DNA from 3 places in the Glaciecola petra genome. Region 3 is predicted to be linked to each of the others. Evidence: predicted binding sites of a transcription regulator. Region 3 holds the regulator's gene; each other region holds the start of a gene.

Region 1 (10,160 bases), on a different contig from region 3:
TGCTTACAAGGCAAACGAACAAACTGTCCAAGAGCATTTTGAAAATATAGGTTTTGTTAAATCAGTACGCTTGGTAAAAGATAAAAAGACTGGCCGACGCAAAGGATTTGGATTTATTGAAGTAGCCGCTAAGGATCAGCCTAAATTTATTAAAAAGTTCAATGATTCCATATTTATGGAACGCAACTTGATCGTTCGCTTAGCAAACGACAAACAATATTAGGCTTTCTTTAGCCACATTTACGTTAATAAAGACAGTTGAATGAACATAGTACGACTACTTTACATAGTAGTCGTAAGTACTAATCAAATTTGCGATTAAAGCTATGAAATTTATTGATAGCTTGCAATAAATCCGGCACTTGAACGTCTTTCATTTGATTGACAAGGCCATTGATAATTTGATTAAAATCCTGTTCGTCCTCTAGTATTTGTTTGCTTGAGTCAATAACGCCTAAGTACTTACTCAGATAATCTGCAACTTGTTTAGGCGACTCGGGTAAATCGTTTTTCAAGTTTGTTGAAGAGTTAACAATTGCTTTTGCAGAACGAAGCAGATGTTCATCAGAATACCCTTCTAATTGACTTTTAGCGTAACTATCTTCAACAGACCCTCTGTAGAAGCTGTCTAATAGAGCATCCGTTTGATTCACTAGATTAGCTAGTCTATCAACTTGACCAAGTTCGTATTCGTGCTTCATTTGAATACTACTGATTTTGCTCTCGGCTACGTTTATTGAAAACGAAATACCCGAACTGCTAGTGGTAAAGTTTTTCTCATTGCTTTTTGTCGAAGCTGAAACCTCAGATTTTATCAGCACGTTGTCAAAGCTCAAGCTGCCCCGACTATAATCACTCAGTGTAATATCTATTTCGTTATAAGCCTCATTGCTATTTGATGTGTCAGTTGCGCTAGCATTTGAAATAATATTATCTAAGCTCAACCTATCAACGCCTTGCAAAATGGCATTTTTTATTTGGTCGATACTATCGAAGGTATTTTCATCAGCAAGTCCAATTAATTCGATCTTGGCCTGATCAATACCCACTTCTACGCCCTTGATTGCTTCGTTTCTATAAAAATTAAGTTGTTCTTCAGAATAATTTTGGCTAGCCAAATTATGTAGAGCCTTACCGACAAAACTAACCACATTAGCGGTAATTTTATCAATGCCCGCCTCAAATGAAGACGCACCTTTTTCTACATCAAACCGTTCATTAAGATTTTTTTCTGTATTGATCGTGCTAGGGACACCAACAGAAACGCCAACATTCTTTTTCAAGGAAAAAGATACTACTTTTGCAATAACAGCATCGCTTTGATGAGATGCGCTATAAGTGTCATCTGCTGAAGCGATATTGCTTGCCGGTTTGTCGACTAGCTGGCTTTGCCGAATTCCATTATTGGAAGGCTCGCCCACAGCTTTCGACGACAAAATATTTTGTGTCTGTAACGTGTTCATAAAAAGATACCTCACTATCCTCAACATAGATATCGGCCAAACAGGGCGATTTCTTTAGCAAAGAGTTGGTAAATTTTTCAATTACGTTAAAATCCTCAGCAAATATTTTTATCACACTAAGCAAATATGTCTTCAGACCTCCAAATTCAATACGATTTGCAACTTATTAATAAGCAAAAAGAGCTGGCAAATTTACTCAACCCGTTCTACTCGGGACCAATAACAACATACGCATCTTCACCTCAACATTATAGAATGAGGGCGGAGTTCAGAATATGGCATGAAGGTACAGATACTTTTCATATTATGTTTAATCAACAAACTAAAGAAAAGTACAAAGTTGATAACCTACCTGCCGCTAATCTACTCATAAACATGGCTATGAAAGAAGTCATTGAAAAAGTTATCAGTAGCCAAGAACTGCGCACAAAACTATTTCAGATTGACTATTTGTCATCCACAACTAATGAGCTAGTGATAAGCATGATTTATCACAAAAAATTGACCCCAGAATGGATTAGCGCAGCCGAGGATTTACAAACTCATTTAGCACATTTAGGGAAAATAAATATTATCGGGCGGGCGAAAAAGCAAAAGTTGGTGCTTGGTAGCGATTATGTCAATGAGTGCCTATCAATAAATGGCCAAACTTATGTTTTTAAGCAAATTGAAAATAGTTTTACGCAACCCAACGCTAGTATTAACGTTAACATGATTGAATGGGTGGCTGAAAATGCATCACAAAACCAGACAGACTTATTAGAGCTATATTGTGGCGCTGGCAATTTTACTATTCCTTTAGGTCGCTCATTTAGGAAAGTGTTTGCTACAGAAATTTCCAAAACATCTGTAAACGCTGCACATGAGAACATTAAATCAAATAACGCTAACAATATAGAAATTGCTCGTTTGTCGAGCGAAGAATTTGTTGAAGCATATAACAAGGTGAGAGAATTCAAACGACTCAAAGCTATACAATTGGACACTTATGATTTTACTAGTGTCTTGGTTGACCCACCGCGTGCAGGGCTAGATCCAGGAACCCTTAAACTCATCTCACAGTTTGAACATATTATTTATATTAGTTGCAACCCACAGACCTTGGCTGAAAATTTAGAACAATTGTCTAATAGTCATCAAATAAAAGCAGCCGCAATATTTGATCAATTTCCATTCACTCCTCACATAGAAAGTGGTGTTATATTGTCAAAAAATAATAAATAAACTAAGTTTTATTAAGTGCAGCGTATTGTATGGCACCAAACTGAATAAATCTTAACTGCACTTTTACCCTGTCTGCTATATCTTTAATATCGACAGAATTAGCGTCAAGCGCCTCTGCACCAGCATTAAATACCAACTTAACCATAGCCTCTGCTTGCAAAGACGCGATATAAGTTGGCACATTTAAACGTAACACGATGTAGTCGCTTAACTCTTTGGTAAAATGTCTGATTTCCCGCATAACGGCCGCTCTAAACGAAGAAGAAGTGCCGGTATGTTCACGCAACAAAAGTCTAAATAAATTAGGATTTTGTAATATGAATTCCATAAAGGTATCGACAGAAATAGTAATAATACTGCCACCAGAGGATATTCTTTTGCGCGCTTGACGCATTAGTTGTCTTAATGCCAAGCCCGATTCATCGACCAGAGTCAATCCTAACTCATTAATATCAGTGAAGTGACGATAAAAAGAAGTAGGCGCGATATTAGCTTCACGCGCAACTTCACGCAGGCTTATGCTGGTAAAGCTTTTGTTGTCATCCAATAAAGCGAAAGCAGCAGCTATTATGCGCTGGCGAGTTTCTTGTTTTTGCTGTTGTCTATTCATTAAAATTTGGCAGAAAAGTAAACTCACAAAAGGTTATTAGATACAGACAAACAAGGCAAGGCTTTGAAAGATAATACTTGCACTTTAATGACCAAAAAGATAAATTTGCGTACAGTTGTACGCTGAACTTTGAGTAGTAATATATTTTGAAAAAACCACCCCTTATCACGCTTAATGTAACCTTATTTATTGTAACGTCTTTGATTGCTCTTTTGGGCATACCAATATGGGCTTATGTATACGGTATTTCATGGGTAGAAATTGCGGTTGCAGTCGGTTTGTTTTTCTTTACGGGTATGTCGATAACTGCGGGATATCATCGCCTTTGGTCACACAAAACTTATGATGCACATCCAGTAATCAAGGTTATTTTGGCAACTGGTGGTGCCATGGCAGTACAGAATAGTATTCTGCATTGGTGCAGCGATCATAGAGTCCACCATCGCCACGTTGACGAAAATGGCATGGATCCATATTCGGCAAAAAGAGGTTTTTGGTTTTCGCATATTGGTTGGATGTTACGAGAATATCAGGCAAAGCGTTATAGCGACTATGCCAACTGCAAAGACTTACAAAAAGATAAAGTTGTCATGTGGCAACATAAATATTATTTGGCCATTGTTTTGATTGCTAATTTCGGAATTACAGGCTTTTTAGGATGGTTAAATGGCAGTATTATTGGCATGATTCTAGTAGCTGGTGTAGCTCGATTAGTAGCTGTTCATCACGTAACTTTCTTTATAAACTCTCTTGCTCACATTTGGGGTAAACGACCTTACACTGACAAAAATTCTGCTAGAGACAATGGGATACTTGCATTTTTCACTTTTGGCGAAGGCTATCACAATTTTCATCATATTTTTGAATATGATTACAGAAACGGCATCAAATGGTGGCATTATGATCCAACCAAATGGCTCATCAAAACATTATCATTGTGCAATTTGGCGAAAAATTTACGCACTACACCTGAAGAACGTATCGAAAAAGCTCGTTTAGCTATGGAATTAAAATACGCAACTACGAAACTATTGCTTTTGCCGAATGCAGATGAAGTGCTCGCAAAAATGCAAGCTGAATACGATATTTTAGTACAACGCATGAGTGAATATTACAAAGCTAGAAAGGCCCTAGTTGCTTTGAAAAAGAAGTCTCTTCAAGAGAATTACGAAAAACTAGAACTTGATTTTAAGTATAAAGAGCTTAAACAGTCGGTCATCTTACAAAAAGAAAAGTGGCAGTCTATTTATAGCTTTTACTTAGAGCCAGCTCGCGCTTAAGCCCTGTTTCATAACAAAAAAGGCATTCATAAGAATGCCTTTTTATTGTCTGGGAGAGACGTATATTCTATTTTTAGTGAAATAATTAATCCGCTTTTGATTTTTTGGGTTCAACTTGGTTGATTTTAGCTAAATCAACAATTTGAATTTTCCCTTGCGGTAAGTTTGGATCAATATCAACTTGATGTGAAACGGTTAATAAAGTGTTTTTGATCGAAATATTGATTTCATTTTTGACTTCGCGAATACTATTATTGATAAAATTTGCGGTGATTTGATACACCACACTATTTTCGTCAACTTTGACCGAGCTTGCATTCGCCATAGTTGAAAATGCGCAAGCAGTGATAAGCAAAGTTGCAAGTAATTTGCGTGAAAGTTTCATTATATGTTCCTCTAAATGTATGGTTAATGATCAAGATTTTGCTTACGACATAAAAAATCTTAATCTCAATGGTTACTATTTTGTGATAACCCTATACTGATACCAGCCTTAGCCATTCTTGTGCCAAACTATTATTAATTTTAAAAATATCAATTTTTACATGCACTTATTTGGAAAATATACATGCTAACTATAAATAATGAGGAAGACACCGTTCATCCCTTAGTCTTTTTCACTACCAATTTTGGTCAAAATAACTAACTATTAGTTAATAGAATTAAAACCCTATTAGTTAGAAACGTTTGTTCTTTCAAAAGACTGTTTTTCCTTCCGGATTTGCTAGTGTTATAATCATAATGTTGCAATTAACCGGCCTTATTCCACCTTGATGCATTCAAAACTAAATATTGATCACCGTTTCTCAGTCGCCCCTATGCTTGATTGGACCGACCGCCATTGTCGGTTTTTCTTGCGACTGCTATCTAAGCAAGCAGTGTTGTATACTGAAATGGTGACTACTGGCGCTATCATTTATGGCAAAGGTGATTATTTAAGTTTCAACAAAGAAGAACACCCTGTTGTACTTCAATTAGGCGGTAGCGACCCTACTGATATGGCTCGATGTGCAAAAATTGCGCAGGAAAAAGGCTACGACGAAATAAACATAAACGTTGGCTGCCCCTCGGATAGAGTTAAAAATGGTAGTTTTGGCGCATGTTTAATGTCTACCCCATCTATTGTTGCCGATTGTCTTAGTGCTATGCAAAAAGAGGTAGATATCCCTGTAACGATCAAGTGTCGCATAGGCATAGATGATATGGACGACGATAAAGGCCTTTCAGATTTTATTTTGCCAATTAAAGATGCCGGTTGTGAACACTTTATTGTTCATGCAAGAAAAGCGTGGTTACAGGGCTTAAGTCCCAAGCAAAATCGAGATGTTCCTCCGCTCAACTACTCAAGAGTCTATCGATTGAAAGATGACAACCCAAACTTGTTTATTAGTATCAATGGCGGAATCAACAGCCTTGAAGAAGCTCAGTGCCATCTTGAGTATGTTGACGGCGTTATGCTTGGCAGGGAAATATATGCAAACCCCTTTATTCTCAATGATGTGGATAATCATATTTTCAAAACCCATCACCCTAAACCTAGAACCCGGTTAGACATCATTGAGGATATGACCGCTTATATCCACCAAGAACACGCCAAAGGCACTCGAGTTTGGCATATTGCGCGTCACATACTTGGTCTGTTTCAAGGTCAAATTGGCGGTAAAATATGGCGTCGTTACTTAAGCCAAAATGGCACAGGTAAACACAACAATCCAAATTTGTTACTTGATGCCTATGAGCAGGTTAGCATCGCACAACATAAAGCTGAAAACTTCAAACTAAAAACTGGTTAAATTGACTATTATTATTAGTTAAATAGACCAAATTGCTCATTAAATTTCTTGAGCACACTCCTTATTTACATATAAAAACCTAATATGCTATTGATTTCATTGTGTTTTTATCAATTCATCGGATTTTGGCACGACTTTAGCTATGACATTACCATAGTGAACATATCTTCCTGTGAAAGTTGCCAATAATTTTAAGGAAGATGCAAACCAAAACGAAAAAATAAACGACTAATACAAGAACACTGAAGTATTTAGCGGAAAGGAGCAAGATAATGCTGGCACAAATCGATTTACTTAGTTTAGTCCTATCGCCTGTTTTATTTTATATGTGTGGGGCAGGTGTTTTTTTATTATTGTCGCATCTTAAAATAATCAAGGCTGACATTTAGTCAATTAGAAGGAAAACATATGAAAACGGTAATTAACGAAAAACGCTTTTTTAGAGATCCCCATAAAGCGCTCATTTCAGGCGTATGTGCAGGTATGGCAAAATATTTCGATATCAACGAGTGGATTGTGAGAGGCATAGCTGCTGTTGCGTTTTGCTTTTTACCATTCGCAATTGGCCTAGCATATGTAATGGCCATATTACTACTTCGTTATAAAGCTTAGGCTTTTCTGGCAACTTAAATACACAATCCGATACGCAATATAGGTAAATAGCCCGATAAACAGCCTAATAGTTATCATTTTTAATCCGTTTATGTGAATAAGCGGTTTCTAATCGTCCTTGTCGAAGGTAAACTACGCCTATTAGGCTTTGTCGCTTTATTTTATATTCTGATGGATATGCGTTGCGATATATCAAGTCAAAAGGACTCTAATGAATACTTTATTTAATACCAAATCAATTCTTGGCTTTATTTTTGCCATATTCCTCATCATTGGTGTAGTTGGTTTCTGGTGGGGATTTGAACCCAATACTTTTAATGTCAACGTAGCCGCAGATGAGCAAGCAAAAGAGACTAACCAGCGAGTTGTCACGGGGTATACAACAACCAATACACTGATTGCAGTGTTAGAAAAATTATTATATAAATCTGGTGGTTACATAACAAACGACGTAACTCCTCCTGGTGTTTTTATGGATAACATCCCAAGTTGGGAATTTGGTGTGCTTGAAATGAGCAGAGATCTAGCGCTAGCTATGCGGAAAGATTTCAGTCGATCGCAGTCTCAATCTATTGAAAACCCAGCTCTTACTAAGGCCCAACCCAGTTTAAACTTTGACAACAATCGCTGGATTCTTCCTTCTAGTGAAGGGCAATACGAAGATGCACTTGAACAACTTTATGTATATCGCGATCAATTAGGTGACCCAACTGCCACAAACAACCAGTTTTATGCTAGAGCTGACAATTTAAGAGATTATTTAAAACAAGTCGAAAAACGATTAGGTAGTCTGTCACAAAAGCTAAGTGCCAGTGTGGGTACAGAAGTAATTAATACTAATTTGGCGGGCGACAGTGCTGCGAGTAACTCGTCTCCCGAAGCGTCAGTAATGATAAATAAAACGAGTTGGTTTAAGTTAGACGACAATTTCTATGAAGCACGCGGTGCTAGTTGGGCTCTCTTGCATTTTTTAAAGGCTATTGAGACTGACTTTGGTGATGTTTTACGCAAAAAAAATGCAACTGTCAGCTTGCAACAAATAATAAGAGAGCTAGAAGCGACTCAAGAAGCTGTGTTTAGTCCCGTTATATTAAATGGAGACGGCTTCGGTTTATTGGCTAATCACTCTTTGGTGATGGCTAACTATATTTCACGGGCTAATGCCGCGTTAATCGAACTTTCAGAATTACTAAACCAGGGTTAAATATGAAAAATGTAAAAAACTTAAGTGCAATTGTTATTGCTAGTTCAGCATTATTGTTGAGTACACAAGCAAATGCCGATACTTTGCTGGGCGGCTATTTAGGCGCCCAAGCGTGGAATATGGATGCAACAGGCGGTTTCTCTGAAAACGAAAATATCGCTGGTTTTGCCTTTGAGTCAGAACAAAACGCAAGTTTTTACGCTGCGCTTGAACACCCAATTCCTCTCGTGCCAAACATTAAGCTGGCCCGAACCACAATGGATACACAAGGTTCAACAACACTCGACACACAATTTAATTTTGGTGATGAAGTCTTTCTTGCTAACGCTACGCTAGACACCCAAATTGAAATGACTGCGACAGACTATATTTTATATTATGAATTATTAGATTCTGATATAGCTACACTCGACATAGGTGTAGCAGCAAAACAACTTGAAGGTGACATTGTTGTTGTTGATCAAGATGGTAACATGGCAGAAGAAGAGTTTGATGGCATGATACCCATGGCATATGCCAAGGTTGCTTTTGGCTTACCATTGACGGGGCTTGGTGTTTTTGCTGAAGGTACATTTTTGTCAATAGATGACGATTCATTTACCGATTATCAGGCAGGCATTAGCTACAACTTTGTCGAAACCCTAGCGATAGATATGACGATACAACTTGGTTATAGGTCTACCGAATTAGATATCGAAGACTTAGATGACATTTATGCTAATTTAGAGTTTGATGGCGCATTTTTAGGTATCGAATTCGATTTCTAAATTGTTTCAGTACAAAACAGAATAAAAAATTAGTTTTTATTCTTTCCAGTTATCAAAATTAATCGTTATGCTTATTTTAATTATAAGCCTAGCGATTTTTTTTTTAATGACTAAAAATAACAGTAATTCCCCAATAACACCGCTTGACCAAGCTCAATTGTCTCGCCTGTCACAAGCGGTTTCAGGACTCAGTAAAGATCAACTTATTTGGGCGAGTGGATTTGTCGCTGGCGTAGCAGCGGGTGCAAACAATCAGCAACAGTCTCAAGCTTTGACAAGCACAGAACAAGCAACCCTGACGATTTTATATGGCTCACAAACAGGCAATGCCAAACATGAAGCGACTAGTTTTGGTGAGAAATTAAAAACAAAAGGCTTGGCACCTAAAGTTATCAGCATGAGCGATTATAAGCCAAGAAAATTAAAAGATGAAACGCATCTTATAATATTTGTGAGCACACATGGCGAGGGTGATGCACCAGATGACGCAGTTGAATTACACGAATTTGTGCACAGTAAAAAAGCGCCCAAATTAGGTAACTTAAAATATGCGGTAGTAGGCTTAGGTGATACTAGCTATGAATTCTTTTGCCAAACTGCAAAAGATTTTGATGCTAGTTTACAAAAGCTAGGTGCTACTTCGCTCGCAGGGCGACTTGATTGTGACGTAGATTATGCCGATACTATCAGCAAATGGGCGGAACAAATGACTGCCTCACTGGTAAGTGATTTAACCGCTAATGCAGCTTCTAATGCAGAGACTAGTGCTCAAAACACATCTATGCCCATAAATACTATTAGTAATCTGTACACAAAACAAAACCCCTTGCGGGCGAATTTGGGCGCTTGTCTTAAAATTACTGGCCGAGACTCAGTGAAAGATATCAGGCACATTGAGATTATGCTTGAAGACTCTGGATTAAAATATCAAGTAGGTGATGCTTTAGGTATTTACTTTAAAAACGACCCTGAAATAGTTGAACGTATATTAAGAGTTACACAAACTAAAGCCGAAGAAGAGGTTTCTGTTAAAAACGAAGTCATGACGTTAAGCCAAGCATTGACAAATAAGTTAGAATTAACCTTAAGCTATCCTGGATTTGTAAAGGCTTATCAAAACGCTAGCCATGATACTGCACTTCACGAACTATTAGTTGACAAAAAAGCACTCAGAAAATTTTTGGAAGAACGCCAAATTGTAGATATT
Region 2 (10,160 bases), on a different contig from region 3:
TTTTTTACCAATTATTTGGCAGATCGTCTTAGTTTCTTTTTCTTTGGCTATTGGGATTCTTATTTGTGACAAGGTGAGCAAAGACTTAGGTGTCCATGATCATGGCTCAATTGTATGGGATGAGATAGCGGGCATGCTGATTGTTTTTGTTGCGGTCCCTATTTCTTGGCAAACATTAGTACTTGGTTTTATTTTGTTTCGTGTGTTTGATATTTGGAAACCATGGCCCATCAGCTTTTTAGATAAGCATGTACATGGCGGCTTTGGTATTATGATAGATGACGTGATAGCGGCATTATTCGCCGCAGTTGGCTTACACTCTAGTCTATTTTTGATGCCAGCAGTTTTTAACTAGCTAAAAACTGCTCAATTTGTTGCTCTATACCCTGTGCATCAATCTTTAATTCTGCATACATTTCTTGTTGTGTGCCTTGCATAATGAACTCATCGGGGAGTCCTAAACATAATACGTGTACCAATACTTTTTCTGCTTGCAAGCATTCTATAACCGCACTACCTGCACCACCTTTTATAGCGCCATCTTCTAATGTAACGATTAAATCATACTGTTTTGCTGCTGAAATTACCGCATCATGATCAAGCGGTTTAACAAAACGCATATCAATCAGCGCAGCATCAATTGCGTCTGCGGCTTTGATCGCTTCAGGTAAAAGCGTACCAAAATTCAATATACACGTTTTTTTGCCTTCCTTAATCACTCTGCTTTGACCAAGGGGTATTGCTTGCATTTCTTGACTAATTTCTATCCCCATGCCTGCACCACGAGGATAACGAACTGCTGCTGGAGATTGCGCAAGATGCCCGGTATATAACATATTTCGACATTCAGCTTCGTCTGCTGGTGTCATAATAATCATGTTTGGTATACATCTTAAGAAGCTAATATCAAAAGCACCTTGATGGGTAGGGCCGTCAGCACCTACAAGACCGGCACGATCTATTGCAAAAAGGACGGGTAAGTTTTGTAAGGCAACATCATGTATAAGTTGATCGTATGCACGTTGTAAAAAAGTAGAATAAATTGCCACAACAGGGTGTTTTTTGGCGTATGCTAGTCCGGCTGCTAGGGTCACTGAATGCTGCTCTGCAATCGCAACATCAAAGTATTGTTCAGGAAATTTTTGGGAAAATTTCACCATCCCAGAACCCTCTCGCATTGCAGGGGTAATCGCAACCAATTCTGGGTCTTTTTCTGCCATGTCGCATAGCCATTCACCGAAAATCGCTGAGAAGGTCGGTTTACTTGGCTTACTTGCCGGGAATTGCTCAGTAGTGTGATCAAACCTTGGCACTGCATGCCATTTAATAGGATCTTCTTCAGCCTGTTGATAACCTTTGCCTTTTTTGGTTACCACATGCAATATTTTTGGACCAGGCATTTTTCGCATATTTGTTAAGGTATCCACCATACCATCTATATCGTGCCCATCAATTGGTCCAATATATTTAAAACCTAATTCTTCAAAAATAGTACCGGGGACTACCATGCCTTTGATATGTTCCTCAGCTTTACTCGCAAACTCTTTTATTGGTGGCATTGTTGACAGTATTTTTTTACCACCATCACGGATTGAATTGAAAAAATTACCCGTTAATAAGCGTGCTAAATGACTATTTAAGGCACCTACATTTTCTGAAATAGACATTTCGTTATCATTAAGGACCACGAGCATATCTTTATTAATATCACCACCATGGTTTAATGCTTCGAAAGCCATGCCTGCAGTTAGCGCACCATCTCCAATAACAGCAACCACTTTACGCCCTGCATTTTCTTTTTCGGCAGCAATCGCCATGCCCAAGGCAGCGCTAATTGATGTTGAAGAATGACCTACTGCAAAAGTATCAAATTCACTCTCGGGTGGCCAAGGAAAGGGATGCAAGCCTCCTTTTTGGCGAATAGTAGTCATTCTATCTCGGCGTCCTGTTAGGATTTTGTGCGGATATGCCTGATGACCAACGTCCCAAACTAGCTTGTCAAATGGTGTATTGTAAACATAATGCAAAGCAACTGTCAGTTCGACAGTACCCAAGCCTGAAGCAAAATGACCACTACTTGCGCTAACACTATTAAGCAAAAATTGTCGGAGTTCATTTGCTATGTTCCCTAAACTTGACTTAGGCTGACGTCTCAGATTTTCTGGCAGGTCAGCTTTTGCCAAATGGGGGTAGTCATTTAAATCAAGGCTCATACTTGTATTTTTCTTCTCAGTTGTTGGTGTTGCATAGGTCAGTAGAGTCTAATATGCTCGGGTAACCATAAAATCAGTAAACGATAACAGCTCATCAGTATTATACGGTAAATTGGCAAGGGCGTTTACTGCTTTTGAATGTTGTTTATCAAGTTCTTTTTTTGCGCCGTCCAAGCCTAATAGTGACACGAAGGTTGATTTGTTCGCTAGTTCGTCTGACCCTTGTGGTTTTCCTAGAGTATCAGTGTCGGCTGTAACATCCAAGATGTCATCTTGAATTTGAAACGCCAAACCAATATGCCGCGCAAATTGTCTGAACAACTCTGCATGTTCTATACTTATGTGCTCACTAATTGCACAAGGAAGGGCGCCGCAGACCTCAAGTAAAGCCCCCGTTTTGAGACGGTGTAACTCAGTTAACTGTTCGATGTTAATCTGTTTGTTTGTAGATACTAAATCAATGCTCTGTCCTGCAACCATGCCACATCCACCAGCGGCCTTACTCAGCAGAGCAATAAGTTCTACTCTTTGTTTGTCAGCAAAAATAGAAAAATGAGCAGAGGCTAAGACTTCAAAAGCCATACACTGTAAAGCATCACCGGCCAATATTGCAGTCGCCTCGTCATATACAATGTGACAAGTTGGCTTTCCTCTCCGTAAATCATCATCATCCATTGCTGGTAAATCGTCATGAACCAAGGAATAACAATGTATACACTCAACAGCAAGACCAATTGGAGTAAGATCTGTTTGACTTAATCCTAAAGATTTACCTATCAAATTGATTAACAATGGGCGGATGCGTTTACCGCCAGACAGCAGCGCATATTCGATAGCATTGGCGAGCTTTGGTTCTGGAATATTTTGTTGCGCAATAAAGTCAGCAAAACTCTCATGGATTTGTTGTTTAGTAGTTGCCAGTGTGGCATCAAGGGAAATAGAAAACGACATTATAAAATAAAGATTCTATTCTTCAGAAAAAGATTCTAATTTGTCTTCGCCATTATTCTGGGTCAGAATGTTAACCTTCTGCTCAGCTTCATGCAGGAGTTTTTGCGTGTGCCTTGCTAAAGTGACTCCTTTCTCAAAGTGCTTAAGAGAAGTCTCTAATGCGATTTCACCCCTTTCCATTTCAAGCACTATTGCGTCAAGTTCTGTCATTGCTTGCTCAAAAGACATTTCTTCAATATTCATTTGTACTACTTTCTTTTTTACTTTCTATTCTAATTGCTCAGCACATTAACTGAGAGCATAAATAAATTCAACTTATAGAGGATGTTTACTTGTCTTTTTTACGTAAAGGTTGCTTCAAATATGCCGTTAACCATATTTGAGAATTGGGCATAACGCAACTTATAAAGGTTTTAGAGGAGTTATACGTGGATTTAGCAACCATTATTGGTTTTATTGGCGCTTTAGGATTTGTCATCATGGCAATGGTCCTAGGTGGTGATATCAGTATATTCTTCAATGTACCCTCTGTACTTATTGTGTTTGGTGGCTCAACCTTTGTAGTGCTTATGCAATATCCTCTCGCGCAATTTCTGGGGGCAGGAAAAGTTGCCGCGAAAGCGTTTGCGTTTAAGCTTCAATCACCTGAAGAGTTAATCGAAAAAGTAGTAGAGATGGCGGATGCTGCCCGCAAAGGAGGCTTTTTAGCGTTAGAAGAAGCTGAAATAGAAAACACCTTTATGCAAAAAGGTGTAGATATGTTGGTTGATGGTCACGATGTTGAAGTAGTGCGGTCAACTATGGGTAAGGATATTTCTAATACTTCTGAAAGACATGAAGCGGGTTCAATAATATTTAAGTCGCTTGGCGATGTAGCGCCTGCGATGGGAATGATAGGAACACTCATTGGACTGGTGGCCATGCTGTCTGCTATGGATGATCCTAAGGCTATCGGCCCTGCAATGGCGGTTGCACTTCTAACGACCCTATACGGCGCAATGCTAGCCAATTTAGTCTGTCTGCCTATCGCATTTAAATTACAAGTGCGTGCTGGCGAAGAAAAACTTAATCAAGCCCTCATTCTAGACGGCATATTAGGCATTGCTGATGGACAAAATCCTCGCGTAATAGAAGGCGTGCTTAAGGGTTATATCGCTGAAAGTAAGCGAGAAACCAAAGAGGAAGCTGAATAGTGGAAGACGAATGCCCTAAATGCCCCCCCGAAGGTCTGCCTGCCTGGATGGGAACATTTGCTGACTTGATGTCGCTACTGATGTGCTTCTTTGTTTTGCTGCTGTCATTTTCTGAGATGGATGTAAAAAAGTTTAAACAAATTGCCGGCTCTATGAAATTTGCATTTGGTGTGCAAAACAAAATTGAATTAAAAGATATTCCCAAAGGAACCAGTGTTGTTGCGTTAGAGTTTCGACCGGGCAAACCTGATCCTACACCTATTGAAACAGTCCAACAGGTGACACAAGATATTACTAAGCCCATGTTGAATTTCCAAGAAGGCGAAGATGACTCTGCCGGTGGACGTCAAAAACAACAAGGTTCATTTAGGGGAGGTCAGTCACCGCAAACAGCCAATCAAACAGCAGCAGCGGCCGCAGCAGCAGCTAATCAAGAACAAATAGAAGAAAATAAGAAAAAAATTGAAGAGTTATTACAAAAAGAAATTAAAGACGGTGCTGTTGATGTCGAAAATTTAGGACAGCAAATTATTATAAGGGTGAGAGAAAACGGTTCATTTTCTGCTGGCTCTGCATTTTTACAACCTCAATTTGTTCCGCTTATACGTAAATTGGGCGAAATATTGAACGACATGCCAGGCAAAGTCGAAATTACCGGGCACAGTGATAATGTTCAAGTGTCGAACGAACTTTACCGATCAAACTGGGACTTATCCGCTCAACGCGCAGTCGCTGTAGCGGAAGAGCTACGCCGCGCCAGAGGATTTGACGAGACGCGGATGAGAGTCATAGGCAAGGCCGCTACTCAACCTATGACAGAAGAGGATACAGCCGCCGCGAGGGCAAAAAATCGCAGAGTGGAAATTGCTATCCTACAGGGTGAGGCCAAATTTTCTGATCCTATTTCTGTGTTAGAGCCATAAGCTTCAATTGGTATGGCTCAATTATCCCCGAGATAGGTCAGCTAAGTACCCCGGTTTGCGCATGACAAGTTGCACAGTACTAATCACTCGCTCTAAAAATCCACCTTCACAATAGTTAAGATAATATTGCCACATCCGCATAAAACGTTCATCATAACCATCTTTGGCTAAAGGCTGTTTTTGGGTCATAAAAGCTTCAAACCAATCTCTTAAGGTTTGCGCGTAATCCAACCCGATATCTTGTACATCAGCAATCGACATGTCAGAATATTTTTTCAAATGTTCGTTTATCACTAATTGCGATGGTAAAAAACCACCGGGGAAAATATATTTTTGAATAAAATCAACACTATTTGCATAACTTTCATAACGACGGTCATCTATGGTAATGGACTGCAGAAGCATTAAACCATCGGGTTTTAATAAACTGTTACATTTTTTGAAAAACTCCGATAGATAGCGTTTACCCACTGCTTCAATCATCTCAATAGACACAAGCTTGTCGTAGGTGCCCTCGAGTAATCGGTAGTCTCTTTTGAGTAAAGTGATTTTGTTTTCCAAGCCTTCTTTTTTAATCCATTCGCTAGCATAGGCGTGTTGTTCTTCAGATATTGTTGTTGTTGTCACTTTGCATCCATAGTGCTTCGCAGCATGCACCGCCAAACCGCCCCAACCGGTGCCAATTTCTACTAAATGATCAGATTCGTTTAGTTTAAGTTTTTCACAAATAGTGTGTAATTTATGTTGCTGTGCTTCAGCCAAACTAGCATTTGAATCAGGATAAATTGCTGCTGAGTACATCATTGAGCGGTCAAGAAATTTACTATAGAGTTTGTTTCCAAGGTCATAGTGGGCTGATATGTTTCGTTTTGCTTGTTCAGTAGAATTTCGATTAGCAAAGTGATTCAGCTTTAGTGCTGGCATAGTGACCCAATTAAACCTTTTTTCCCAATTGTCCAATAAAGGCAAATTTCGCGCGAAAATACGAATCACATTGGTTAGATTGGGCGATTCCCATAAATTGTCAGTGAAAGTTTCACCTGATGCAATGCTTCCACCAAACATGAGTTTAGGATAAACCGCCGGACTAAGAAAATTCACCTCGGCGTGCAAGTCGTGGTTAGTATCTCCAAATCGCCCAACCAAGTGTCCTTGTTCCTTCACCACAATATGGCCATGAGGCACATGCTTTAATATCCCAAGAAAAATGGACCGACAGGTTTTCTCCCAAAAAGAAAGACTGTTGTTATTCAGAAATGTTTGTTCAGCAGAAGACATAGATTAATTCCTATCATCATGAGTGTGTGTAAATCGGTACACGTTTGAAAAATAATTTTATTGCTTGCCAATAAATTCCAAATACGGTTTTAAGCGTCATACTTGGAATGGAAAATAAAGCCGACCTTAAACTTGCACTGGTTAAAGGTAAACGTTGCATATTAATGGCCGCCTCAAAGTGTTTTGTTTGCTTGTAACAACTTAAGTGTAGCTTAAGATTTTCAGTCGGTTGTGCAATTTGCCATTTGTATTGCATATCCATTGGATTAAATGGAGAAACGTGAAAGGCTTTTTGGCTATTACCTTGGGTTTTTAAGTCAACAAGATAGTGGTGTCTTTGGTTCCACGGAGTATTGCTTACTTCCGCTAACATATGACTAAATACCCCTTCGTCATTGCGCAAATAATAAAAGTTTACTGGGCTGAAATAGAGCCCAAAGGTGCGCACCTGACCAAGCAAAAAAACATCCCCTATTAGTTTTGCATCGGAATCTTCGTTCAGCTCATTCATGCGCGCCAACGCAGCATTTTGCAAAGATATATTTGGATCACCTAAGTAATCTTCCCGCTTAAAGTTTACCGCTGAGAACGTTTTCGAATTACAGCCGAAACCTTTAACGTTCGCCTCAATATCAGGCAGTTCTGATAGTTTTAACCAATATAAGAAAATTCGATAATCAAACTGATGAACTTTTGGCAGCGATCTTTTGTGATATACGATACCGTTATAAATACCGCTTTCTATTGTTTGATGATTAGCATTCATAATCACAATTCTGCACCAAATCGTGCAACCACATCTAAAGCACTTCTGACCCCATCTTCATGAAAGCCGTTGTACCAATATGCCCCACAAAAATGAATACCGTTTTTTCCGCATATGACATTTCGTTGGGACTGTGCTTCCACCATAGCAGGGCTAAATTGAGGGTGTGCATATTGGTATTTGCCCAGTATTTTACTAGGGTCAATATCTGCAGTGTTATTTAAGGTCACACAAAAAGTGGTATCGCTTTTGATGCGCTGTAATATATTCATGTTGTAGGTGACACTGGCTGGAGATGCGTGTTCGTTTGTGACACCTTTAATTAAATAATTCCAACTCGCCCAAGCAAGCGGTCTTTTGGGTAAAAGGCTGGTGTCAGTATGCAAAACCACCTCATTATTTGAATAAGGAATTGCTGCAAGAATGCGGGCATAGTCTTCTTTAGACTGTTCGTCAAAACTTTGTAAATTCAGCATTTTCAAGGCTTGATCACTATGACATGCAAAGATTATTTGATCAAATGAGTATGTGTCGTTATTGCTTACAACTTGATAACTATCTTCGTCGTTATGGTTAACTTTAGTAACACTCTCTACAGGGCTATTTAGTTTAATGTTATTTGCATAACTTTTAGTGAGAGGCGCAATGTATTCAGCGGAGCCACCAATTAAAGTGTGCCATTGAGGTCTATTCGTTATATTTAATAAACCATGATTGTTAAAAAATTTTAGGAAAAAAGACAATGGAAAATTAGCGGATGCTTCTAGACTTGTTGACCAAATTGCTGCGCACATTGGCAAGATATAGTTTTCGGTAAATGCATCGCTCAAACGATGTTGTTTAATAAATGCGATAAGCGTTAAGTTCTCTGTACTTTTATTCTCTGCCAAATGTGCTTTGCATAGTTTATTAAATTTCACTATGTCGAGTGCTAAACGATAAAAAGAAGGAGAAAACAAATTGCGACGTTGAGCGAATAAACTGTTTAAGGTATTGCCGTTATATTCCAACCCAGACATTTTATTTTTTACACTAAAGCTCATTTCAGTAGCTTGAGTAGCCACACCTAATTTACTCATTAACTTAATGAAATTAGGATATGTCCAATCGTTGTATACAATAAAACCTGTATCGATTGCATATTGTTTGCCGTCAACGCTGACATTTTTTGTTGCAGTATGACCCCCAATGTAGTCATTACTTTCAAAAACGGTAATATCAGCCTTATCATTTAATAAATAAGCAGTGGTCATTCCTCCAATGCCGGTGCCTATAATAGCGACTTTAGGTTTCATGCACCGCCTCTTGCTGAATCTGACTTGGGTTTTGTAGAACGACTTAACGACCCACGCATATTGATACAGATTTTACGCTGTACAAATTCTGGTAAAAAATTCAAGAAACGAATCATTGCGCCAAAGCGGCGTGGGAAGTAGACGCTCGAGGCTGAACTCAAAACACCTTTAAGCATATAAACTGCTGCTTGCTCTGCCGTAATCGACATAGGCATTGGAAAATCATTTTTATCGGTTAAAGGCGTTTTTACAAAGCCTGGCGACATGCTTTGCACCTTAATGCCTTTATTTGCAAAATCCACTTCAAAACTTTTACACGCATAATGCAGAGCAGCTTTGCTGGCTCCATACGCCTGGCTGCGCGTAAAAGGAAGTAGACGTGCCATGCTATCTACAAATACTAATTTATTGCCAGCAACCAAATTACCCTGTAGTGCAGCGACGACGTTCATAGCACCAAAGAGGTTAATATCGAACACCCGTTTAAACATATCAGGCTCGATTTCCCTAACGTCAACATATTCGCACGTGCCTGCATTGATCACGGCTATATCACAGCTAATATCCTTTAACGCTTCGCGCGTAGCTTTTTCATTAGTTGCATCAAAGCTTATGGTCAGCACATTATCTTTTTGTGCTAGCTCTTCTAGTTTGGCTAGGTTACGGCCACAAGCTATTACCTTATGCCCATTTTTACTTGCTTCGTAAGTTAAAGCTTCACCCAGACCTGACGTTGCCCCTGTTATAAGTATTGTCGCCATTACGCTAAACCTCTTTTTATTTTCTTAACGATTCGCCCTAAAATAGGAACATTTTCGTATATCATTTGGCCTAAATCATAGTAGTCTCGATGAAAAGTGATCTTGTTATCTGCTACTTGCAAATGTGAGAGGCCATCTACTCTTATCGGGTTGCCATTTTTCATTCTGCTTGATGTAAACTCCATAGTCCACGTGACAATAAATTTATCATCCTCAGTGTTTTCTTTGGTATGAATGTCAAATCGGCAATGTTTCGCATTGTGTAATAGCTTATCAAAATACTTCTCTACAGCGTTTATTCCGCGGTGTTCTGCAATCGGATCGATAAATAAAACATCATCGCTATATATGTGACTCAATTCCGATATTTGCATGCTCGCTAAGTCGGTATAAAACGAAGAAAATCGATTGATAACAGTCATGGTGTTGTTAATTCTATATTAGGTGTCATATGAGCATTTACGCTCTGATCTTCTCTCAGATCATATAAAACCACTACATTACGTTTATTTAATTTCTTTTACTTTTGCATTTATCTCAATGATTATAAGGATCTGTTTTAAGAAAAATCGAGTAAATAACTACATCAATAACAAAGCCTAGTCTATTCAAATGAAAGCGCCACTTTTTCCTTTATCGTCTCACATCTTACCCGGAGGTAGGATGGCACTTAGAATTTTTGAGCCAAGATATGTACGAATGATCAAACAGTCTTGCAGCGAAAATAAGCCTTTTGCCATCTGTATGCTAAATAGTGCCGGCGACAGTGCGAACAACAGT
Region 3 (10,160 bases):
AAAACAAAGCCAACGAGAACATGCACAAACTTTAGGGTATACGGTGGTTGATTCAGCGACAGTTGTTGCCACCCATTTGAGTCAATTACTGACAAATCATGCCCATCAATTGTTGGGACACGAAGAAGTACAACAACTTCTGGATATGCTTGAAAAGACACATCCAAAGCTAGTAGAAGGTTTGGTACCCGATATCTTGTCTCTTAGTTTGGTGGTTAAAGTACTACAAACATTATTGTCTGAAGGTGTGCCCATTAGGGACATGCGTACGATAGTACAGACGCTTTCAGACTATGGTCCCAAAAGCCAAGACCCCGATGTATTAGTGTCTGCCTTGAGAATTTCACTTAAGCGACTGATAGTGCAAGAAATAACCAATGGTAGTGCTGAAATTCCAGTAATTACACTTGCTCCTGAATTGGAACAGATGTTGCATAAGTCACTTCAGGCGGGTGGTGATGACGGCGCAGGAATCGAACCTGGTTTGGCAGAAAAGCTTCAAGAATCTTTGTCAGAAGCGTGTCAACAACAAGAGGCTGCTGGTGAGCCTGCAGTATTGTTAACGTCAGGCATGTTAAGACCGGTCTTATCAAAGTTTTTAAAACAAGCGGTGTCTGGTTTGCATGTGTTGAGTTATCAAGAAATACCAGATGATAAACAAATAAAGATAGTGTCATCAGTTGGGCAATAGCCATCCGTTATTGTACTTCACGAAATATAGCGATTCAGAATTAGGCGGTAGAGAACAATATGAAGATTAGACGTTTTTTTGGAAAAGACATGCGAGAAGCGCTTAAGTTGGTCAAAGACGAACTTGGTGGTGATGCTGTTATTATGTCGAATAAAAAAGTTGCCAATGGCATTGAGTTAGTCGCAGCTATCGATCCTGCCGAAAAAATGCCTGATGCCAAAACGCAAGATAAGGTCTCTGCTACACCTAGTTTGAGCGAGATAATAGGTGATTCTGGACCTGATAGTTTGCAAGCATTATTAGAACAACAAAAAAGCCAACAGCATAATCAAACCAATGGCCAACAAGCTGAGAAAACTGAGACCCCAGTAGCTAAGCATGCTAGCAACAAGCAACGTTCATATCCTGCTTATAATGAGGCGGACCAAAATTTAAATCAATTAAATAGAGAGCCAGAAAAATCGCTTCACTATTCACAGCAAGCTGGTTATGGCGACGTGTCAGAACCTAGAGCTGATAACCGTATTTTTAGATCCCCTGCATTTTCTGAAGAAGAAAACGTAGCGCAACAGCACGCAAGCTCACAAGCTGGCGGTATTCAACCTCCTCCTAGTGTATTGGAGCCTGAAAAGCTAGATGTAATCAAAGCAGAGTTAGAATCCATTAAAAATGTACTCAAATTCCAAGTCTCAGAACTTTCTGATGAACGCAGGAAACGCAACAATCCTGTCCATAGCTATTTGCATGAACAAATCATTAATATGGGAATTAGCGAACACCTAGCAAAACAGTTTATTGAATTTCTGCCTCATCAAGTAGATGAAAAAGAAGGTTGGAAATATATTCTTAATCTATTATCAAACCGCTTGCATATTGGTGGGAATGACATCTTAACACAGTCCGGTGTAGTTGCTCTTGTTGGCCCAACAGGCACAGGTAAAACCACTACACTCGCTAAGCTTGCCGCAAAGTATGCGCAAAAGTACGGTGCCGAAAACGTTGCTATGGTGACCATCGATACATACCGTATTGCTGCATTTGAGCAACTGTCAACTTACGGAAAAATAATTGGATGTAGCGTTAAGAAAGCGCATAACTCACAAGAATTAAATGATTGTTTGTATCAATTGCGCAATAAGAAATTAGTACTTATTGATACAGCAGGATTTAGTCAACGCGATCATCGCTTGATTTCACAGCTTAACGAGTACGAGAGCAATATCAATTTAAGCATAAAAAAATATTTAGTATTGCCAGCGGGTGCACAATATCAAGTGCTTAAACAGACGGTCAAAGCATATCGTTCAACAGAAATCAAAGGCTGCATCTTTTCCAAATTAGATGAATGTTACAGTTTAGGTGAGGCGCTTAGCGTTATTATCGAAAATGATATGTCCTTATCTTATGTGACAGACGGTCAGCGGGTCCCTGAAGATATAAAATTAGCTGATTCTGCCAACCTAACCCTGATTGCTGCCAAGCTATTTAGGAAATATGGTTCTGGTATGCAACATGATCAAATAGTCGAAAATACTTCGGCAGAAGCGGGTGTCTTATGATTGACGACCAAGCTAGGAGTTTGCGTACAATGAGCCGGAACAAACAGGTAAAGGTTGTCGCCATTACTGGAGGTAAAGGAGGCGTTGGTAAAACTAGCGTCACGTTAAATACCGCAATAGCATGTGCCAAATTGGGACGTCGTGTATTGGTACTCGATGCCGATTTAGGCTTGGCAAATGTAGATGTCATGTTAGGGCTAAGAGTTGAGCGTAATTTGTCTCATGTGCTAAATGGAGACTGCACCCTCGACGAGATATTAGTCACAGGCCCACATGGAATCAAAATAGCACCAGCAACTTCGGGCACAAAATCTATGGCTGAATTAAGTGCCCATGAACATGCGGGTCTTATTCGAGCCTTTGGCGAGTTAAAAACACCCATTGACCTTATGTTAATAGATACCGCCGCGGGTATTTCGGACATGGTTGTGAGTTTTTCGAGAGCAGCTCAAGATGTTGTGCTTGTTGTATGCGACGAACCCACTTCCCTAACTGATGCATATGCGTTAATAAAAATACTAAACAGAGAGCAAGGCGTTTTTAAATTTAAAATTATTGCAAACACCGTTCGCAGTGAGAGAGAAGGCAAAGAGCTATTTAGCAAACTATCGAAAGTAACCACGCGCTTTTTAGACGTAGCACTGGAATTAATCGCTATTGTGCCATTTGATGAAAATGTGCGTAAAGCGGTACGCAAACAAAGTGCTATTGTTGAGGCATTTCCTGCTTCACCCGCTTCTAAAGCAATTAATAAATTAGCAATAGACATGCAGCACTGGCCCATGCCAGCGCAAGCTGGGGGACACTTAGAGTTTTTTATTGAAAACTTAGTGTCATTGCATGATTAGGTAACCATAGTGAGTATACAAGTGACTGGATATCAACAACAAATAGACAAAAACCAATTGGTTGAAAAACACGCACCACTAGTGAAGCGAATCGCTCATCATCTATTGGCCCGATTACCTGCGAGTGTGTTAGTCGATGACTTAATACAATCAGGCATGATTGGTTTGTTAGAGGCAGCAAGAAACTTTGACGGTACAAAAGGCGCTAGTTTTGAAACGTTTGCAGGTATTAGGATCAGGGGCGCCATGCTTGATGAAATTCGTAAGGGAGATTGGACACCCCGATCCGTCCACAAGAATTCTAGGGCAATAACTGAAGCGATCAATCAAGTTGAGAAGAGTACTGGCAGAGATGCGAGAGATACTGAAGTAGCTAGTGCTTTAGACGTTACCCTTAAAGATTACCATCAAATGCTTAACGAAGTTAACGCTGGAAAATTAGTTGGAATTGAAGATTTAGGCGTTAGTGAAGATGTTTTAACTACGGAAGAGTCAAAAGGTGCCGATAAACCTTTTGAAGAGATGATGCAAGGTTCGTTTCAAAAAGCACTGGCAAAGGCTATTACGACTTTACCCGAGCGCGAAGCGATTGTTTTAGCCTTGTATTATGATGAAGAACTAAATTTAAGAGAGATTGGTGAAGTGCTAGAAGTGAGTGAATCTCGCGTTAGCCAAATCCACTCTCAAGCCATGATAAAGCTGAAGTCTAAAATGCAATCTTGGCAAGTAGAGAAATAATTTTAATTCGAATAAAGATCCTTAGCGGAGGTAGTTTTGGATAAAAGTATGAAAATTCTCGTTGTTGATGATTTTTCAACAATGCGTCGCATCATAAAAAACCTTTTGAAAGATCTTGGGTTTAGCAATATACAAGAGGCTGATGATGGCAATACTGCCTTGCCTATGCTTAATCAAGGTGATTTTGATTTTGTTGTTACTGACTGGAATATGCCAGGCATGCAAGGCATAGACTTACTCAGAGCCATTCGTTCTGATGATAAGCTAAAACACCTCCCAGTATTAATGGTAACTGCAGAAGCCAAGAAAGAGCAAATAGTGGCTGCGGCTCAAGCAGGCGTTAATGGGTATGTTGTTAAGCCATTCACAGCTGCAACCCTTAAAGAGAAACTAGACAAAATATTTGAACGTTTAGGTTAACTCATTTCAAAGGTAGATATTATGACGCAAGAAACACCTTTGATGACGCTGGATCAGGCCAAAGAACTCGTCAAACACTTAGAATCTAATGATACGCATGCAGCCAACCAAATCATTCAAAATTCGCAGGCGCCAGAATCTGCTGCATTGTTTTCGGAAGTAGGCAAATTAACTCGTCAACTTCACGATTCACTCAATAGCTTTAAAATAGACGATCGCATTAGCCACCTAACGCAAGAAGAACTTCCCGACGCAACTGCGCGACTAGAGTATGTGATTGCTGAGACTGAAAAAGCTGCTAACTGCACAATGGATGCAGTTGAAAATAGTATGCCTATTGCTGAAAAACTTTCCGAGCGCTTAGATTGCATCATGCCTGAGTGGAAGAAACTCATGCATAGACAAATAGAACTGGGCGAGTTCAAGAACTTATGTCACGAATTAGATGGTTTGTTAACTGATGCCCGAAAAGATTCCCAAGCCCTCAATGCAAAATTGACCGAAGTTCTTATGGCGCAGGGCTATCAAGATATTACAGGGCAAGTTATTAATAAAGTAATTACCTTAGTCAAAGAAGTTGAAAATCATTTAATTGGTATGTTAGCGACATTTAGTGGTCCAGAGTCGATAGAAGAAAACGCTCAGGCATCCAAGAAATCTGACGATAAGGTAAAAGCGGAAGGGCCGATTATAGATGCAGAAAAACGTGATGACGTCGTGCAAGGGCAAGACGATGTTGACGATTTGCTGTCAAGTTTAGGATTTTAGGGGAGCGCTTAGATGTCGTTTGAAGTTGATGAGGATATTCTTCAGGATTTTATGGTTGAAGCCGGTGAAATTCTAGAGTTACTCCAAGAACAACTCGTTGATCTCGAGAACAATCCAGAAGATGCCGATTTATTGAATGCCATATTTCGTGGCTACCATACTGTAAAAGGTGGTGCTGGATTTTTGTCACTGACAGAACTAGTTGACATATGCCATGGTGCCGAAAACGTTTTCGATGTAATGCGTAATGGTCAGAGATCATTAACACCTGAATTAATGGACGTCATACTACAAGCCACAGATGTAGTAGTAGATATGTTTGAAAATGTAAAATCAAGACAGCCTCTTGAAGCCGCTCCGGAACATTTAATCAAGATATTACATAAGCTCAGTTCACCAGAAGTTGAAGGTGAAACGATCTTTGGCGAAGCCGAAACAGCTGAGCAATCAAAATCAGCTGTTGAAGATGAAACAGTTGAAGAGAAAAGTAATGAATCTGCAGCAGAGCCTCAGAGCAGTGCTCAAGAAGCCGCTCAAACAGAAGACTCTATCGAAGAAATTACTGAAGATGAATTTGAAGCGCTATTAGATGAACTGCATGGTGAGGGTGGACCGACATCAAAGCCAAGTTCACCGGCTAAAAATGAAACACCAGAAGCGAAAAATAGTGCGGAAGATAGCGATATTACCGACGATGAATTTGAAGCTCTACTTGATGATATTCATGGTAAAGGCAGTTTTAAAGCAGAGACTTCTACAAGCCAATCAGAGACGCCGGAAAGTGTAAGTCCAAGTATAACTAATAACGACGACGAAATAAGTGATGATGAGTTTGAAGCGTTATTAGATGATTTGCATGGTAAAGGAAAAGCGCCGACGATTGCAGATTCGAACGTACCAACTGATAAGGTCGCAAAAGAAACACCTGCGACCCCTCCAAAAAACGAGGGTCAGAGTGAGATACCTAAAAAGCCAGAACAAAAACCTGTAGCAGCGAGTAAAGAAACAACTCATACTACCAACGCAGCGCCTAAAAAAGAGGTTTCTCGTAAGAAAGCAGAGACTAAATCAGCTCCTCCACAAGCTGAAACGACCGTTCGGGTAGATACTAAAAGACTTGACCAAATTATGAATATGGTGGGCGAATTAGTATTAGTCAGAAATCGCCTAATCAGTCTTGGAATAAATGTTGCTGACGAAAGCATGACGAAAGCGATTGCAAATTTAGATGTTGTCACTGGAGACTTGCAGGGTGCGGTGATGAAAACCCGCATGCAACCTATCAAAAAAGTGTTCGGAAGATTCCCCAGAGTTGTAAGGGATATGGCAAGAACACTGAAAAAAGAAATTACTCTTGTGCTTGAAGGCGAAGAAACTGATTTAGATAAGAATTTAGTAGAGGCTTTAGCCGATCCTTTAGTGCATTTGGTGCGAAATTCTGTTGACCACGGTATAGAGATGCCGGATGAGCGTCAAGCTCAGGGTAAACCTCGAATGGGTACAGTCAAATTAGCAGCCTCCCAAGAGGGTGACCATATTTTATTGACTATTACCGATGACGGTAAAGGAATGGACGCGGAGAAATTAAAAGAAATTGCTATTTCTCGTGGCGTATTAGATGCAGATGCTGCCGCACGCATGTCAGACAATGACGCATTTAATCTTATATTTGCGCCAGGATTTTCCACTAAAACAGAAATAAGTGATATATCTGGTCGTGGCGTGGGCATGGATGTAGTTAAGACTAAAATCACCCAATTAAATGGTAGTGTGCGAATAGATTCTAAAATGGGTGAAGGAACGACATTAGAAATAAAAGTGCCTTTGACTTTAGCCATTTTGCCTACATTAATGATTGTTGTCGGTGAACAAACCTTTGCTTTGCCTCTAGGCGCAGTAAACGAAATTATTAATATGGATTTGAGCAAAACAAATACGGTAGATGGGCAATTGACCATGATTGTGCGTTCAAAAGCGATTCCACTATTTTATTTAAACGACTGGCTTAACCCGCATAAACCGAGTCAAGAGCGTGATAAGGGCCATGTTGTCGTTATGCAAATTGGGCCTACTCAAATTGGTTTTGCGGTTGACTCTTTAATTGGTCAAGAAGAAGTGGTGATCAAACCTTTAGATGCATTGTTGCAAGGAACCGCAGGTATGGCGGGTGCAACAATTACGTCTGATGGTGGAATTGCATTAATTCTAGATGTGCCGGGCCTGCTCAAAAGATATTCCTAGACTAAAATAATGCCGTTCTGAGCCAATAATTTTTGTGCCTAGTTTGCAACAATGAGTTTTGGTAATCAATCATGAGATCTTTATTATAATGAAGGTTTGGAGCCTGGTAAATCAAAAAGGAGGAGTAGGTAAAACTACCTCTACTATTAGCATTGCTGCTTGTTTGAGCGCATTAGGCAAGCGAGTATTACTGATTGACTTAGATCCACAAAGTTCGCTGAGTTACTATTTAGGAATAGACAGCGATACTTTGCAACATACCTTGTTCGATGTCTTCACCTCGCCACAAAATACAGTCAAATTAAAAGCAATTGTAAATAAAGTGACGGTGCAAACTAGCATCCAAAATGTAACACTATTACCCTCGCATATGGCACTTTCGACTATAGATAATGCGCTATCACAGCAGACGGGTAAGGGGCTCATAATTAAAAATGCCCTTGATTGTATATCTAGTGATTATGATTATGTGCTGATAGATTGCCCACCCGTGTTAGGGGTCTTGATGATAAACGCAATTACCAGTTCAGATAAATTGATTTTACCGACACAAACTGAATATCTCGCTTTTCAAGGTTTACAACGCATGATGAGTACTCTAGAAAAATTACGCACAAATCTGAAACAAGATGCACGTATTCTCATTGTGCCGACATTGTTTGATAGGCGCTACAATGCAGCTATTCGGACCTATTCGTTAATAAGAGAAACCTTTAAAGAAAGCCTATGGAAAGGCTATATCCCTATTGATACAAAATTTAGAGATGCCAGCGCTATTGGCGCGTCAATTGTCGAAGTTGCGCCCGAATCAAGAGGCGCCTTTGCTTATGAAAAGTTAACGAATGATTTACTAAAACATGAATGATCAAAACTATAAGCATGCAGAGAATGCGTTATTGAATTTTTTTGCAGATTCAACTTTGCCTTCTGGTACAAATGACCAACTCATACTACGAGCAAATGATTCATTATCTGACCTGTTTGAAAATGCTTGTAAGCTCGATTGTATGCAACAAGAGGGTAAAGAAAACTCAGCGATTGCCGACAGTATAAGAAGCGGGAGTTTACGAGATCCCAATCTGAAACTTTGTGATACTTTACCAACGGAGTTTCAGAGTTTAAGTTGTATTATTGCTGGATTTAAAGTGTCTGTTCCATTATTAGAATTAGGTCGAATTATTAGGCCGAAAAGCGCTCTAAAAATGGCTAAAAGGAACCTTGATAGTTCATCGATTTTTAAGGGCGTTTTAATTGACGGTGAAGAAAAGTTCCAATGCCTTAATGAAACTTTTTGGTTTGGTGGAAAACCGATACAAAAAGTAAATGAGCTTGCATTGGATAAGTATTATTTACAGTTAGGAAAATCACAATTTGTGCTCGAATGTAATGAACTCGGGTCAACCAAGATGTTACATAAAACTGCCCTGAAGTGGCACGACAATGTGCATCACAAAACATGGTTAGTAGGAGTTGTGACAGAAACAATGGAAGTGCTACTAGATAGTGCGAAATTGGTAGAAAAATTACTTAAATAATTGGCGTGCACAAATAGCGTTATTATGCACAAAATGAATGAACATAGTGATATCAAACCTAAGATGGTTTTGATATGTACACAAGTTGAAAAGTGGAGCGGAGCATACACATGTCTGACGAAAAAACAGCAACAGTTTCAGATCCAAATGACGAGGTTTTGCAATGGGTAACGTATCGTTTAGATGAAGAGACCTACGGCATTAATGTAATGCAAGTACAAGAAGTACTGCGATATACAGAGATTGCTCCGGTGCCTGGGGCACCAGATTATGTCATGGGTATCATTAATTTACGTGGCAACGTTGTGACGGTGATCGATACACGTTCAAGATTTGGGCTTCCCCCTACAGATATTACCGACAATTCTCGTATTGTGATTATTGAGGCAGACGAGCATGTTGTTGGCATATTGGTCGACAGTGTAGCCGAAGTTGTTTATCTAAAATCATCTGAAATTGATAGTACACCTAATGTAGGTACTGAAGAGAGTACCAAATTTATTCAAGGTGTGAGTAATAGGGGTGATGAGCTGTTAATATTGGTTGACTTGAACAAGTTACTGAGTGAAGAAGAGTGGGATGATATGATGGCAATCTAGTGTGCTGATGAATACGCTCAGAAGCAACACTATTCATAGGTCTTAACTGACTGAAAATTAAAAATACTTATGTTTCCTTTAAAAACAGCTGGTCATTACCGGCTGTTTTGCTATAACTAGTAATACACCAATTTTATATAAGCGTGCAAAGCAAATGGCACTACCTCTTAGTCCTGAAACCCTTCATATTATTACGCTGGCATTAGTTGTAGTGCTGGCTTTTTTTAGCTTGTTTATTTGGAGCAAAGTACGGTCGGAAAATCAACGCTTAACACAGTCTATTAAGTTGCTTAATGATTTGTATAAACATACCCAAGAGATACAAAAGAACATCAATAAATCTGATGCTGATAAGCCTGAGCAGCTCACTGATGATGTATTGAAAAAAGATAAGGCTCTACAAATCAATGAGACAAAAATACTCGGCTTAATAAAGAGACTCGATCAAGCTGATAATAGACTCGAGCAATTAGAAAAAGAAGATCCACAAATAAGAATGTATAAAAAAGCGACCGAGTTAGCGGCGCAAGGCCTATCAGTAGAAGACATTATGGATGCATGCCAATTGCCAAGGGCAGAAGTGGAGGTTTTAAAAGGCCTACAACGTAAATAATTCAGTTTAAAAAATATATCCTATTTTATTTTAGACGTCTAGACGTAAATTGTTTGACATTTGCTTATTTATTGCCAAAATAGCATCCATGTTTTATTAAGCTTGAATACAAATTCACCGTACAAATATGCCCATAAAGATCCCAGCT

What was found. Region 3 encodes FliA, which starts transcription of late flagellar genes. Its sites were predicted from a motif close to CTAAAGNTNNNNNNNNNNNNGCCGATA; they were not measured.
Region 1: RM552_RS16780 (DUF5610 domain-containing protein) is a predicted target of FliA. The motif match lies at 1,494-1,520, and genes of this name have one in related genera.
Region 2: pomA (flagellar motor protein PomA) is a predicted target of FliA. The motif match lies at 3,510-3,536, and genes of this name have one in related genera.

What each region holds. Positions count from the first base shown of each region.
Region 1 is NZ_JAVRHX010000008.1:894-11,053, forward strand. Features, by position in the region: gene RM552_RS16775 (RNA recognition motif domain-containing protein) at 1-223, shown strand, start outside; gene RM552_RS16780 (DUF5610 domain-containing protein) at 303-1,463, opposite strand; gene trmA (tRNA (uridine(54)-C5)-methyltransferase TrmA) at 1,590-2,687, shown strand; gene fabR (HTH-type transcriptional repressor FabR) at 2,689-3,297, opposite strand; gene RM552_RS16795 (acyl-CoA desaturase) at 3,444-4,577, shown strand; gene RM552_RS16800 (hypothetical protein) at 4,663-4,962, opposite strand; gene dusA (tRNA dihydrouridine(20/20a) synthase DusA) at 5,351-6,370, shown strand; gene RM552_RS16810 (PspC domain-containing protein) at 6,779-6,982, shown strand; gene RM552_RS16815 (DUF2333 family protein) at 7,194-8,186, shown strand; gene RM552_RS16820 (TIGR04219 family outer membrane beta-barrel protein) at 8,189-8,953, shown strand; gene RM552_RS16825 (assimilatory sulfite reductase (NADPH) flavoprotein subunit) at 9,060-10,160, shown strand, end outside.
Region 2 is NZ_JAVRHX010000004.1:15,371-25,530, reverse strand. Features, by position in the region: gene RM552_RS13055 (phosphatidylglycerophosphatase A family protein) at 1-355, shown strand, start outside; gene dxs (1-deoxy-D-xylulose-5-phosphate synthase) at 348-2,213, opposite strand; gene RM552_RS13045 (polyprenyl synthetase family protein) at 2,262-3,164, opposite strand; gene RM552_RS13040 (exodeoxyribonuclease VII small subunit) at 3,180-3,407, opposite strand; gene pomA (flagellar motor protein PomA) at 3,593-4,357, shown strand; gene RM552_RS13030 (flagellar motor protein MotB) at 4,357-5,280, shown strand; gene RM552_RS13025 (class I SAM-dependent methyltransferase) at 5,302-6,558, opposite strand; gene RM552_RS13020 (DUF1365 domain-containing protein) at 6,575-7,324, opposite strand; gene RM552_RS13015 (NAD(P)/FAD-dependent oxidoreductase) at 7,327-8,619, opposite strand; gene RM552_RS13010 (SDR family NAD(P)-dependent oxidoreductase) at 8,616-9,380, opposite strand; gene RM552_RS13005 (nuclear transport factor 2 family protein) at 9,380-9,802, opposite strand; gene RM552_RS13000 (LON peptidase substrate-binding domain-containing protein) at 9,993-10,160, shown strand, end outside.
Region 3 is NZ_JAVRHX010000001.1:691,529-701,688, forward strand. Features, by position in the region: gene flhA (flagellar biosynthesis protein FlhA) at 1-691, shown strand, start outside; gene flhF (flagellar biosynthesis GTPase FlhF) at 751-2,250, shown strand; gene RM552_RS03065 (MinD/ParA family protein) at 2,247-3,098, shown strand; gene RM552_RS03070 (RNA polymerase sigma factor FliA) at 3,108-3,836, shown strand; gene cheY (chemotaxis response regulator CheY) at 3,873-4,256, shown strand; gene RM552_RS03080 (protein phosphatase CheZ) at 4,275-5,024, shown strand; gene RM552_RS03085 (chemotaxis protein CheA) at 5,037-7,265, shown strand; gene RM552_RS03090 (ParA family protein) at 7,354-8,130, shown strand; gene RM552_RS03095 (hypothetical protein) at 8,123-8,800, shown strand; gene RM552_RS03100 (chemotaxis protein CheW) at 8,911-9,399, shown strand; gene RM552_RS03105 (DUF2802 domain-containing protein) at 9,554-10,012, shown strand; gene RM552_RS03110 (homoserine O-succinyltransferase) at 10,140-10,160, shown strand, end outside.